3 regions of the Pseudomonas spartinae genome follow, and region 3 is predicted to be linked to each of the others. Evidence: riboswitches for the same ligand, from Rfam matches in the RefSeq annotation. Region 3 holds a riboswitch; each other region holds the start of a gene.
What was found. Region 3 has a riboswitch for cobalamin ahead of ACN8M7_RS06690 (TonB-dependent receptor). Riboswitches for the same ligand answer to the same signal wherever they lie in the genome.
Positions count from the first base shown of each region.

Region 1: linked by a shared signal. The riboswitch ahead of ACN8M7_RS16100 (energy-coupling factor ABC transporter permease) and the one ahead of ACN8M7_RS06690 (TonB-dependent receptor) in region 3 are both predicted to bind cobalamin.
Region 2: linked by a shared signal. The riboswitch ahead of ACN8M7_RS21660 (TonB-dependent receptor domain-containing protein) and the one ahead of ACN8M7_RS06690 (TonB-dependent receptor) in region 3 are both predicted to bind cobalamin.

Region 1 covers NZ_CBDAMB010000007.1:67,614-72,199, forward strand. The annotation lists gene ACN8M7_RS16095 (acyl-CoA dehydrogenase family protein) at 1-1,418, shown strand, start outside; cobalamin riboswitch at 1,471-1,673, shown strand; gene ACN8M7_RS16100 (energy-coupling factor ABC transporter permease) at 1,726-2,406, shown strand; gene ACN8M7_RS16105 (hypothetical protein) at 2,416-3,144, opposite strand; gene amn (AMP nucleosidase) at 3,212-4,586, shown strand, end outside.
Region 2 covers NZ_CBDAMB010000012.1:55,239-59,824, reverse strand. The annotation lists gene ACN8M7_RS21665 (cobalamin-binding protein) at 1-777, shown strand, start outside; gene ACN8M7_RS21660 (TonB-dependent receptor domain-containing protein) at 843-2,690, opposite strand; cobalamin riboswitch at 2,778-2,970, opposite strand; gene dxs (1-deoxy-D-xylulose-5-phosphate synthase) at 3,043-4,586, opposite strand, start outside.
Region 3 covers NZ_CBDAMB010000002.1:615,452-620,037, forward strand. The annotation lists gene ACN8M7_RS06680 (C4-dicarboxylate transporter DctA) at 1-533, opposite strand, end outside; gene ACN8M7_RS06685 ((2Fe-2S) ferredoxin domain-containing protein) at 895-1,593, shown strand; cobalamin riboswitch at 1,696-1,889, shown strand; gene ACN8M7_RS06690 (TonB-dependent receptor) at 2,235-4,331, shown strand; gene ACN8M7_RS06695 (ABC transporter ATP-binding protein) at 4,474-4,586, shown strand, end outside.

The DNA.
Region 1 (4,586 bases), on a different contig from region 3:
ACGGCAATCGCATTGACCTGGTGGAGTTTCACCCGGCCTATCACGAGCTGATGCGCACGGCGGTCGAGCATGGCTTGCCGTCGCTGCCCTGGACCGATCCGCGCGCCGGTGCGCATGTCGCCCGCGCCGGCCTGACCTACCTGCACAGCCAGGCCGAGGCGGCCAGCGGCTGCCCGCTGACCATGACCTTCGCTGCGGTGCCAGCCATTCGCTTGCAGCCCAACGTGGCCGAGCAATGGCTGCCGAAGATCCTCTCCACCGAGTACGACCCGCGCAACCTGCCGATGGAGCAGAAGGCCGGCGTCACCATCGGCATGGCCATGACCGAGAAGCAGGGCGGCACCGACGTGCGCGCCAACACCACCCGCGCCTATCCCATCGGCTTGGGCGGGCCGGGGCAGGGCTACGAACTGGTCGGCCACAAGTGGTTCTGCTCGGCGCCGATGTGCGACGCCTTCCTCACCCTGGCCCACACCGACAGGGGCCTGTCGTGCTTCCTGTTGCCGCGTCACCGCCCGGACGGCACGCGCAACCAGTTCTACATCCAGCGTCTGAAGAACAAACTGGGCAACTGGGCCAATGCCTCCAGCGAGGTGGAATACCGTGGCGCCTTCGCCTGGATGCTCGGCGAGGAAGGGCGTGGCGTGCCGACCATCATCGAGATGGTGGCCATGACCCGCTTCGACTGCATGGTCGGCTCCAGCAGCCTGATGCGCCAGGCACTGACCCAGGCCGCGCACCACTGCGCGCATCGCCTGGTGGGCGGCAAGCTGCTCGCCGACCAGCCGCTGATGCAGAACGTGCTGGCCGACCTGGCGCTGGAGAGCGAGGCCGCGCTGGCGCTGTGCATGCGCATGGGCCGTGCGCTCGACCACGCGCATGACGCGCAGGAAGACAAGTTCGCTCGCCTGGTCACCGCCGTGGGCAAGTACTGGATCTGCAAGCGCGCCCCGGAAATGATCTATGAGGCCAGCGAGTGCATGGGCGGCGCCGGTTACGTCGAAGAAACCATCCTGCCGCGTCTGTATCGCGAAGCGCCGGTCAACTCGATCTGGGAAGGTTCGGGCAACGTGCAGTGTCTGGACGTGCTGCGCGCGCTGTCCAAGGAGCCGGGCGTGCTCGACGCGCTGTTCGCCGAACTGGGTGATGGCCACGGCGATGCTCGCCTGAAGGCGCATATCCAGCGCTTGCAGGCCGATTTTGCCGACACCGCCGACATCCAGTACCGCGCTCGCCAACTCACCGAAGACATGGCCGTGGCGCTGCAGGCCAAGCTGCTGCTGGAGGCGGGCAACAGCGTGGTGAGCGATGCCTTTATCGCCAGCCGCCTGGAAGGGCGTGGCCGGGTCTACGGCACCTTGCCGCGTGGTGTCGACGTCGAGGCGCTGTTGGCGCGCAGTGCGCCCCACCTGGCCTGAGCGAGTGCCGAGGGCGGATTGCCTGGCGCGCTGTTTTTTAGCCGGGCAGGCGAGTAATCTTGCGGCCGATGGTTCTGCGTGCACGCCTGTGACGCGGATGAAAAGGGAACAGGGTGCGGCGAATCTCGCCAATGCCCTGGCTGCCCCCGCAACTGTAAGCGGCGAACGATGCCCTCATGCCACTGACTTCGGTCGGGAAGGCGGGCGAAGTGCCAAGCCGTGAGCCAGGAGACCTGCCATCGACAACGGGCGTTTTGCCTACCCTTCATCCGAATCGTCGCGCGGTGGGCGCGGCAAAGGAACTCGCATGCATATCGAACCGGGCGTCGTCGAAGGCGCCAAGATCCTGCTCAGCTACGCAACGGCCGTCACCGCTTTCGGCCTGACCGCCAAACTCGCCCTGGACAGCGTCCGCAACAATGGCGGCGTCGCCGCCCTGGCGCTGCGCAGTCTGCTGACCACCGCTCTGGTGTTCTGCTTCTTCGAGGTGTTTCCGCATCATGCGGTGGGCGTTTCCGAGGTACACCTGATCCTCGGCTCCACGCTGCTGCTGCTGTTCGGCGCCGGTGCCACGGCCATCGGCCTGGCCGCGGGGCTGTTGCTGCAGGGCTTGCTGTTCGCCCAGTTCGACCTGCCGCAGTACGGCATGAACGTCACCACGCTGTTGATCCCGCTGTGGGGCATCAGCCTGCTGGCCAAACGCATCGTCGCGCCGGGCACCGCCTACGTCGATCTTTCCTACAAGCAGGCGCTGGCGCTGTCGACTGCCTATCAGGGCGGCATCGTTGCCTGGGTCGCGTTCTGGGCCTTCTACGGTCACGGTTTCTCCAGCGAGAACCTGGCGGCAGTGGGCAGCTTTGGTCTGGCCTACATGAGCGTGATCCTGATCGAGCCACTGGTCGACCTGGGCGTGCTGGCCGCTGCCAAGGCCATGTCGCGTTTCAGCCAGGGGCCGCTGTTCAACGTGCGCCTGCACCAGGCGGCCTGACCCCGCCGCTCAGCGGCGGCGCTGCCAGATCATCTTGCCGGTATTGCTCTCGGTGACCAGGTACTGGTCACTGAAGCGGTAGTAGGCGGCGGGTTGATAGTCGGCGGCGCCTGCCAGGCGCACCATCAGCATGCCGTCCTGGCTGCGCCAGTGGCCGCTGTACTGCACTTCGCCCGGGCTGTCGTAGCTCCAGTCGCTGCCGCCGCCAGCAGAGCGGCTCCACTGGGTGACGCTGCCGTCGGCGTTCAGCTGCAGGGTCATCAGGGTGTTGAACGAGGCAAAGTTGGCACCGCCGCTGTTGATGATCTTCTCGTGCACCCAGGTGCCGACCAGCGCCGGGTCCTGCGCGCCGGCAGCGGACGGCGTCGCCGCCGTTGCTGCGGCTTCGCGTTTGAACAGCGCCTGGCGTTCCAGCACCTCGCCGTTGCGAGGGTTGCGTGCGGCAATACTGGTATTGAGCATGGCATTGGCGTAGGTGGCGTTCATGTTGGCCAGCAGCAGGCCGGACTGGGGATCGCTGATCTCGGCACGCAACACCTGGCCGTCGTAACGCCCCCTGAGGTTCAGGCGCAGGGTGCGATTCTCCACGTACTGCCCTTCGACCTGTTCGCCCTGCTGGCGCAGGATCAGCTCGGTAGGCTGGCCATCGAGGGTGGCCCGGTAATGCCCATCGAGGTCTCCGGACCAGGCGCTGACGCATGAGGCGCTGGCCAACAGCAGAACGATTGCACGACGCATGAAGATGACCTCTGACAGTTTGATCCAAGACTAGTCGCTGCTAGTGAGGGGCGAGGGTTGTCGCGCTATGTTTTCCTCTCCGTATGCAGGCAAGATAGGCGCGTACGTTCAGTCAGGAATATGCACAGTGAAAGCCTGCTCAGATGATTTCATCATTGCCCACACCCCCGAAGAGGCAGTCGACCGCCTTGCCGCCCTGCACCAGGAAGCCACCGGTGCGTTGAGCCAGGCGCTCAAGCGTTACCTCAAGGAGCGTATCCGCCCGGATGCCAGCGAGCATTGCCTGTTCCGTTATCCCGAACTGCGCCTGACCTACCTGTGCCAGGGCGAGGTGCCGACCACCGTGCGCGCCTACGCCAAGGTGCAGATTCCGGGTACCTACGCGATCACCGTGACCCAGCCGGCAGCGTTTCGCAAATACCTGCTCGAGCAACTGCGCCCGCTGATGAGTGACTTCACCCTGCGTGTCGAGGTCGGTCGCAGCCAGCAGAACATTCCCTATCCCTACGTGGTCGAGGGCGGCGATGAACTGGCCGGCAGTGGCGTAACCGCCGCCGAACTGGCGCGGGTATTCCCCAGCACCGACCTGTCCGCCGCCACCGACGGTACCGCTGACGGCCTTTACGACTGGGAGAACATCGACCCGCTGCCGCTGGCGCTGTTCGACGCCGCGCGCACCGATTTTTCCCTCAAGCGCATCCAGCACTACACCGGCAGCGACTGGCATCACGTGCAGCCGTGGATCCTGCTGACCAACTACCACCGCTACGTTGACCAGTTCATTCGTCATGGTCTGGACATGCTGGTGGGCAACTCGCGCTTCACCCGCATGGTGCTGCCGGGCAACGTGGTGGTCGAGCGGGGCATGGCCGAAGGCGAGATGCAGGCCATCATCGAGAACGTGGTCTGGCACCGTTACCAGATGCCGGCCTACCACCTGCAGGCCGAGGACGGTCACGGCATCACCCTGGTCAATATCGGCGTCGGTCCGTCCAACGCCAAGAACATCACCGACCACCTGGCCGTGCTGCGTCCGCACTGCTGGCTGATGATCGGCCACTGCGGCGGCCTGCGTCAGTCGCAGACCATCGGCGACTACGTGCTGGCCCACGCCTACATGCGCCGTGACGGCATCCTTGACCGCGTGCTGCCACCGAACATTCCATTACCGGCGCTGGCCGAAGTGCAGCAAGCGCTGCAGGAGGCCGCCAAGCTGGTCACCGGCGAGCAGGGCGACGAGCTGAAGAAGCGCCTGCGCACCGGCACCGTGCTGACCTACGACGACCGCAACTGGGAGCTGCGCTGGGCCCAGGAGCGACCGCTGATCAACCTGTCGCGTGCGGTGGCGGTGGACATGGAGAGCGGCACCATCGCCGCCCAGGGCTATCGTCTGCGGGTGCCCTACGGCACGCTGCTGTGCGTGTCGGACAAGCCCCTGCACA
Region 2 (4,586 bases), on a different contig from region 3:
GCGCTTTGCCTGCTGGCGCTGCCGCTGGCTGCGGCCGAGCGGGTGATCAGCCTGGCGCCCTCGCTCAGTGAAATCATGCTCGACCTGGATGCTGCCGACCTGCTGGTCGGCGTGCTCGAAAGTGATGAGCGTCCGCCTGCGCTGGCGCATCTTCCCACCGTCGGGCGCTATGGCCAGCTGGAGTTCGAGCGACTGTTGCAGCTGGCGCCGGATCTGATCCTTATCGCACCCGGCAGCGTGCCGCCGGCGCAGCAGGCGCAGTTGCAGCGTTTCGGCATCGACCTGCTGATCATCCAGCCGCAGCGCCTCGATCAACTTGGCGAGGCCTTCGTGCGCATTGGCCAGCGCATTGGTCGGGCAGAGCAGGGCGAGCGCCTGGCCGCCGAGTATCGGGCCGAACTGACCGCGCTGCGCCAGCGCTATCGGCGTGAGCAGCCGCTGAAGGTGTTCTATCAGATCTGGCACCAACCGCTTTACACCATCGGCGGTGAGCAGCTGATCGGCGACGCCTTGCACGTCTGCGGAGCGCGCAACCTGTTCGCCGACCTGCCGCAACCGGCGCCGCAGGTCAGCGTGGAGGCGGTGCTGGCGCGTGACCCGGACGTGATTCTGGGTGGCAGCAATGCCGAACTGAGCGCCTGGCAAGCCTGGCCGCAGGTGCATGCCGTGCGCTTGGGACAGGTCTGGGCTGTGCCGGACAAGGGCCTGGAGCGGCCCAGCCGGCAGATGCTCGGGGCCATCCAGAAGCTCTGCGAGCGGATGGCGGGGGCACGGTAGCCCTTCTCAGGCGACGCGCCCGGGGCGCCCTACAGCGGTCGTAGGATGCGCCGTACGCGCCAAGGTCAGAGTTGCGGCGTCCAGGTTACGGCGAAAAGCGCGGTACGCCCGGCGCTGTTGTAGCCGAAACGGCCATTGGCTGTGCTGTAGGTCGCTTCTGCGTAATCCTTGTCCAGCAGATTATCCAGCTTCAGGCTCAGCCCCAGTTCCTCATTGGCCTGCCAGGCGGCGCGCAGGCTTAGCAGACCGTAGCCGCTCATTTCGATCTCGTTGTCGGCATCGTCGTAGCGGCCACTGATTGCACGCCAGCCTGCGCCCACCGACACATCGCCAAAGCGGCGGTCGAGGTCCAGGTTCAACGTGCGTTTGGCGCGGCGTTGCAGGGTATGGCCGTTGGCGCGGTCACGCGGGTCGGTCAGGGCTAGAGCGAGACTGCTCTGCCAACCGAACAGTTCCTGCTGTACGGCAGCTTCGAAGCCATGAATCCGGGCTGTCTGGACGTTCTGTGGAATGAAGTTCTGATCCAGGACGATGGCGTCCTCGATATCAGTTCGATACACGGAAGCCTGCAACGATCCTGTGTTGCTGTAGCGGCTGCGCCATTGCAGCTCGTAGCTCTTGGAGCGTTCCGGCGCGAGGTCGGGGTTGCCGTACCACTGATCGTAGAGATCGTTGAAGGTCGGCGCTCGGAAACCTTCGCTGTACGACAGAATCAGGTCGTTGGCACTGTTAAGAGGTAGGGTCAGTGCCGCGTTCCAGGTGTTTTCGCTGCCGAACTGCTGGTTATCGTCGTGGCGCAATCCCAGCTCGGTCGAGAAGGTGTCGCCGGTGTAACGGTGTTGCACGAAGGCCGCACGGTTCCAGCGTGAATCCTCCGCGAAGTCCGCGCTGCTTTGCAGGCGATCCTCATACCAGTCGGCGCCAGTCAGAATTTGCTGGTGGTCGGTGAGGGTCAGGGTATTCACCCAGCTCGCCGAGTCGCGATAGGTGGTGTACGTAAAGAATGAATAGTCTGGCGCTGCCGGTGAGTCATCACCCGTGTCGCGCTGGTCTTTGCTGTGACCCATTTCCAGGCGGCTGCTCCAGCGCTCGTTGAGGCGGCCGTCGATGAACCCGGAAAGGCTGCTGACCTGGAAGTCCGTTGTCGGCAGCAGGCCGGTAAAGACATCGTCGTACTCCACCTGGCCACGCTGATCGAGAGCACTGAGCCCGACCTGCAGATCGTCATTGAATCGGTGCGACAGATTCAGGCTGAGCGAGCGGTTGCGGTAGGCATCGTCGTCGCCATTGGCGCCGAAACCGTCTCGAGTGGCGTCGATGCCGGCGGTCTCGTCCAGGGCTGCGCCCAGATGAAAACGGGTGCGCTCGTCGCCGCCGGAGAGACCGAGGCTGCGCTGGTAGGTGCTGTCACTGCCAGCCGCCAGGCGCGCGTAAGGCTTGAGGCCCTGGCCATCGGCCTGGCGGGTGAATATCTGAATCACGCCGCCAATGGCGTCCGAACCATAGAGTGCCGAACGCGCTCCACGTACTACCTCGATACGCTCGATCTGCTCCGGGGCAAGGAACTCCAGGCTGCTGGTGCCACTGGAGGCCGCCGCGATACGTTGGCCGTCGACCAGCACCAGGGTTTGTGCTGTGCTGGTACCGCGCAGGAAAACGCCCGTCTGGCTGCCAGCACCACCGGTGCGGACGATGCTGAGACCTGGCACACGCTCCAGCAACTCGGCGACGCTGCTGACCTGCAGACGCTCGATATCGTCCCGCTCGAACACGGTCGTGGCCGCAGTGGTCTGCGCTTGCGGTTCGGCCAGGCGTCCGGAGGTGACGATCAGCGGCTCGGCGACATAGGGCTCGGCGGCCAGCGAAAGACCAGGCATGACGGCGATGGCCAGAGCCAGACGGGACAGTTTCATTCTCTTTCCTCAACGGTCGGCAGACGTTCGAGGAGGGTAGACGCAAGCGCAGGCAGGGCAGCGCTTGACCGTGTCGCCCTCCGCAACACCAGTCGCACCGCCTTGGCCGGTCTCCGGGCTGTCGACCCGCGTCCGCCTTCCCAGGCTGGGCCCAGTGGCTGTTGGACGCGGCGCAAGCTCAGCGCTTGCCATCGATTACCGTTGCGGGGGCAGCGTCGGCATCGCACCGACTTCCCGTTTAACGCCGCTTGCGCAGCGCACCCTGGCGGAACATGAATGGCGCGCACCTTAGTGCGCGCGCATATGAATCACAAGCAAGCGCCGCTCATTTAGCGATGAGCGGGCTTCATGCTCAGGCCTGCAGGAGGGCGAGGCGCTCACGTACGGCGCGTTCGATACCGGCGTCGTCCAGGCCGCATTCGGCGAGCATCTGGCTCGGCTTGGCGTGTTCGACGTAGTAGTCCGGCAGACCCAGGTGCAGCATCGCTACCTGGCGGTTCTCGGCGGCGAAGAATTCGCTGACCGCACTGCCGGCGCCGCCCATGATGCTGTTTTCCTCGATGGTCACCAGCAGCGCGTGGCTGCTTGCCAGTTCGCGCAGCAGGGCTTCGTCCAGTGGTTTGACGAAGCGCATGTCGACCACCGTGGCGTCCAGGGTTTCACCGACGCGCAGGGCTTCGGCCAGTTGCACGCCGAAGGCCAGCAGGGCGACGCCCTTGCCTTGGCGGCGCACCACTGCCTTGCCGATCTCCAGCGGCGCCAGGCCAGCATCGAGCGGCGCGTTGGGGCCGGTGCCGCGCGGGTAGCGCACGGCGGCCGGGCCGTCGAACAGGTGGCCGGTGGTGAGCATGCGGCGCAGCTCGTTCTCGTCGCTCGGGGTCATCACCAGCATGCCGGGGATGCAGCGCAGGTAGGAGAGGTCGAAGCTGCCGGCGTGGGTCGGGCCGTCTTCGCCGACCAGGCCGGCGCGGTCGATGGCGAACAGCACGTCGAGGTGCTGCACGGCCACGTCGTGAATCAGTTGGTCATAGGCGCGCTGGAGGAAGGTGGAGTAGATCGCTACCACTGGCTTGGCGCCTTCGCAGGCCATGCCGGCGGCCAGGGTTACGGCGTGCTGCTCGGCAATCGCCACGTCGAAGTAACGATCGGGAAAGCGCTCGCTGAAGGCCACCAGATCGGAGCCTTCCTTCATCGCCGGGGTGATGCCGACCAGGCGGTTGTCGGCGGCGGCCATGTCGCATAGCCACTGGCCGAACACGTTGGAGTATTTCGGGCCGCTTGGCTTCTTCGGCGCGGCGACCGGGGTCACCGGTTCCAGCTTGGTGATGGCGTGATAGCCGATGGGGTCGGCCTCGGCCGGGGCGAAGCCCTTGCCCTTCTTGGTCACCACATGCAGGAACTGCGGGCCATCGAGGTCGCGCATATTGCGCAGGGTGGCCAGCAGCGTGGGCAGGTCGTGGCCGTCGATGGGGCCGACGTAGTTCCAGCCCAGTTCCTCGAACAGGGTGCCGGGCACCAGCATGCCCTTGGCGTGTTCCTCGACCTTGCGCGCGATTTCCCAGGCGCCGGGCAGGCGCGAGAGGATCTTCTTGCTGCCCTCGCGCATGCTGGCGTAGGTGCGGCTGGAGATGATCTTGGCCAGGTAGTTGGACAGGCCGCCGACATTCTTGGAGATCGACATGTCGTTGTCGTTGAGGATCACCAGCATGTTGGCGCCGACATCGGTGGCGTGGTTGAGCGCCTCGAAGGCCATGCCGGCGGTCAGTGCGCCGTCGCCGATCACCGCTACGCTCTTGCGCTTCTCGCCCTTCAGACGGGCGGCGATGGCCATGCCCAGTGCCGCGCTGATGCTGGTGCTGGAGTGGCCGACGCCGAAGGTGTCGTACTCGCTCTCGC
Region 3 (4,586 bases):
ACCAGGTTCAGCGCGCTGCCGAACAGCACGGCGAACAGCAGCACCTGGAGGATGTTGTTCTCGGCGAATGCACCAAGCACCGAGGAGGGGATCAGCCCCATGATGAAGGTCGCGGGGCCGTGCAGCTCCTGGGTGCGGCTGGCATAGAGCGCGGCATCGCTGGTCGACAACTCGTTGAGGTGGAGGTTGGCGCCCGAGCCCAGGCCCAAACCGTAGGCCACCACCAGGCCGAGAAGCAGGGCGAAGGTGGTCAGCACCTCGAAGTAGATCACCGATTTCAGGCCGATGCGGCCCACCTTCTTCAGGTCACCGGCGCCGGAAATGCCGCTGACCACCACGCAGAAGACGATCAGTGCGATCAGCATCTTGATCAGCTTGATGAAGCCATCGCCAAGGGGTTTCAGCTGGGTGGATAGTTCGGGCAGGCTGAGGCCGCATATCACGCCGAGCACCAGGCCTATCACGACTTGCAGGAATAGCGAGCGGGGGAGCAGTTTGCTGAACATCGTCGAGGTCTCCGTTCGGCGCGTCATCCATGCCCTCACGGAGGCCCAGAAGCGAACGCCAGATTGTTTTTATGGTCTTACCGGTCTGACCAGTTCAGGCTAAGCGCAAATTTTCCAACCGACAAGCCCCCCGTCTGGCGCGTCACGCCGACCTGGCGTTGGCCAGATCCGGCGAAATGCCCGCAACAGAGCGTGTGAGTGCAGCTGAAAGACCGCTGGTCAGGGGATTTCAAGCGGCGCTGGCCGTGCTGCAGCTTGGGCCATGGCGAGGCGCGGTTACCCTGCGAAAGCGTTGCGATGACCGGTCAGACCGGATAGCGGAGTCGACGCGTGGAATGCGCTCATCGCGCCGAAGCGGCTAGACTGCCGGCCCGTTCTGGAGACCGTCATGAGCCAAGCCCCCTACGCCCGCATCCTGTTCATCGGCCCCGGCCTTGGTCGTGGTGCTGCAGCTGAGCGCCTACAGCAGCGGATCGAGACGCTGCTGGGCGAGGCGCATCTGCATGACAGTGAGCAGGAGAGTGTCTGGCAGGCCATCGATGAGGCGCCGCGCCCGTTGCTGGTGGTCGATCTGGAACCGCGTGCCGATGCTGCGCACCGTGATTGGCTGCGCGAGCGCATTGCCGAGCGTGGCGACGGGACGCAGGTGTTCGTGGTTTGCACGGCGCTGGAGGACACCTGGCTCGATGGTCTGGGCGCACTGTTGGCGCATCGCAAAGCGCATCTGCCCTGCAGTGACGTGCCGCCCGTGCCGGAACACCACGCCTGGTCGCAGATTCCGCCGCACGCGCAGCGCCTGCTGCTGTGCAACGGCCCGCGCTGCACGCGCAAGGGTGCGCTGGGCCTGTGGAAAACCCTGCGCCAGCGGCTCAAGGCCGCCGGTAAGCTGGAGTGTGAGGGGGGCGTGCACATCACCCGCAGCCAGTGCCAGTTCCCCTGCGATCTGGGGCCGACCGCGAGCCTTTATCCACAGGGCGAGTGGTATGGCATCCAGGATGAAGCGGCGGTGATCCGCCTGGTCGACGAGCGCCTGGTGGCGGGTAAGGCGCTGCCGGAGTTGCGTATCGACGAGCAGGGCAACCGTTAGCAACTCGGATTACGCCTGTGGCAAATCCAGGCTACGAGCAATCGCCGCTAAAGCGCCTCCCACAATTGCCCATGCGCCTTGACTTGAGCGGGGTCGGATGGTCATATCCGCCCCGCTTCAGGTGTCTCACGCCGCCGCGCGTGAGGTGAAACGGGAAGTCGGTTGAAGTCCGACGCTGCCCCCGCAACGGTACGCGAGCGACCGCATCGAAACGCCACTGTGCGCCACGCGCATGGGAAGGCGATGCGTTCATGACCCTCGCAAGCCCGGAGACCGGCCTGGAGTCGTTATTGTCTGGCAACCCGCGGTGGGCGGGCGTTGACTCCAGTAGGGTGCCTCGTGCCCCTGTCTGCTGTTGCGCATTTCCATCGGATTGCCGTGCCTTTTCTCTTTGCGATGGAAGCAATATGGCGCGCCATTTCCGCTACAAGAACCTCACTTCTGCATGCCTGAAAGAAGGGTCAGAGCCCGACTCCGGCTATCTGCGAAACAGAATAATGTTATGTTATAACTATAACATTATCGCACCAGGCCCAGGCCCTGAACGGTCGCTACTGACCGCTGCAAAGCCCGATTGCAAAGCCTCGCAGCGACTCGATGAGCCCCGTCAAAGCCCCGGAATTCTTCACGTGCAGCACCTCATGCGTTTCTGTTCTCTGCCTTTGGCATTGTTGGCTGGCGGTACCGCCATGGCCGATGACTCCGCTGTCGATCTCCCTGCTGTCACCGTCCAGGCGCAAGCCTCGGAGGAGGGCGAGACGACCTTGCACACGCCGACCACGGCAGGCTCGCGCCTCGATCTGTCGGCCCTGCAAACTCCGGCCAGCAGCACCAGCCTGAGCGGCACCACAGTGCGTGAGCGCAACAACCGCAGCGTGCAGGACGCGGTGACCCGCACCCCAGGCATCAGCACCATCGGCACGCCGGGTAACGGCGGCACCGCATTGTCGGCGCGCGGCTTCACCGGCCACTCGGCGACCATGCAGCTGTATGACGGCACTCGCCAGTACGTGGGTGCCGGCACCGTGACCTTTCCGGTGGACACCTGGTCGGTGGCGCGCATCGACGTGCTGCGCGGTCCTGCCTCGGTGCTCTACGGCGAAGGCGCCACCGGTGCGGTGATCAACGTGGTGCCGAAGAAGCCGTTTGCCGGCGAGATCCAGAATCACCTGCGCCTGGGCTATGGCAGCGACGACCGCCGCCAGGCTGCGCTGGACAGCGGCGGTTCGCTGAGCGACGCATTGAGCTATCGCTTCACCCTCAACCAGCAGGCCAGCAACGGCTGGGTCGATCGTGGCGATTCCGACAGCCTGGCGCTGAGTGCCGCGCTGCGCTGGGATGCCAGCGATGACCTGAGCTTCACCCTGTCCCATGATCAGGGCGAGCAGAGCCCGGAGCGCTACCTCGGTACGCCGCTGGTCGATGGCAAGTTCCGCGAAGGCATTCGGGATCGCAACTACAACGTCGCCAACGCCGACATCCACTACAACGACCAGATCACCCGCCTGGTGACCGACTGGCGCATTAGCGACGCGCTGAGCGCCAGCAACCAGCTCTACTACATCAAGACCCAGCGCTACTGGCGCAACAGCGAGGCCTATCGCTGGCAGCCGGGCGATACGGTCGAGCGCAGCGAGTTCTACCGGATCAAACACACCCAGGAGCAGGTCGGCGACCGTCAGACCTTCACCCTGGAGCATCCGCTGTTCGGTCTCGATAGCCGCACGGTGGTGGGCGTGGATTACAACCGCATCCACTTCGCCCGTCAGCACGATTTCGCCAGCAGTTTCAGCGACAGCGTGCCGCTGGCCGGTTCCGGCGGCGGTCAGTACCAGAGTACCGACCCGCTCGGCTACGGTCCGCGTGAACGCAACCTGGCCCGGCAATTCTCGCTGTTCGCCGAGAACCGCACGCAACTGACCGAGCGTCTGTCGCTGGTCACCGGCGTGCGCCGCGATCAGGTGCACATCGACCGCAGCAACCTGGTCGATGACAGCCGCGTCGACCGCAGCCTTACGGGCGACAACTGGCGCGCCGGCCTGGTCTTCGCCCTCACCCCGGAGCTGTCGCTGTATGGCCAGTACGCCACCAGCACCGAAGGGGTGAGCAACCTGCTGACCCTCAACCCGACTCAGCAGCAGTTCGACCTGAGTGAAGCCAAGCAGACCGAGATCGGCCTCAAGCAGCTGTTCTGGGGCGGGCAGGGCGAGTGGACGCTGGCCGCCTATCACATCGTCAAGAACAAGCTGCTCAGTCGCGCCACGCCAACTGCGCCCACCGAGCAGATCGGCCAGCAATCCTCGGATGGCCTGGAAGCCAGTCTGGAGCTGGCGCTGGGTCGTGGCTGGCAGGTCTCGGCCAACGCCGCCTTCGTCCGGGCCGAGTACGACGACTTCGTCGAAGGCGGTGGTGACCGCAGCGGCAATCGTCCGAGCAATGTGCCCAAACGCACCGCCAACCTGTGGCTGAACAAGGATTTTGGCAGGGGCGTGGAGGCTGGCATCGGTGCGCGCTATGTCGATGCCCGCTATGTGAATACGGCCAACACCGCCGAGGTGCCGGGTTACACCGTGGTCGATGCGAATATCGCCTGGCAGGTGCTGTCGGACGTGCGCCTGGGCCTGGAGTTGAATAACCTGTTCGACCGCCAGTACGCCACCAGCGCCAGCAGCGACGGCGAGCAGTGGTACCTGGGCGCGCCGCGTTCGCTGTTCGTCAGCGCGGATTACCGCTTTTGAAGCATCTGAGCTGCGCCGCGTGGGTTACTTGCGCGCGGCAATCGGTCAATGGAGTGTTCCCGTGTCAGTGAGCCTTGCCTCGGGCTGGCCAGCCAGTCCGTCGTCGACGCCCAGCCACCGTAGCGCGGCGCCTGAGCCGCGCCTGCGCATCCGTGACCTGGGCTGGTCGCCGGATGGCCAGCGCGTCTTGCTCGACGCCATCGACCTGGAGATCGGTGACGGCGAGCTGCTCGGTTTGATCGGCCCCAACGGCAG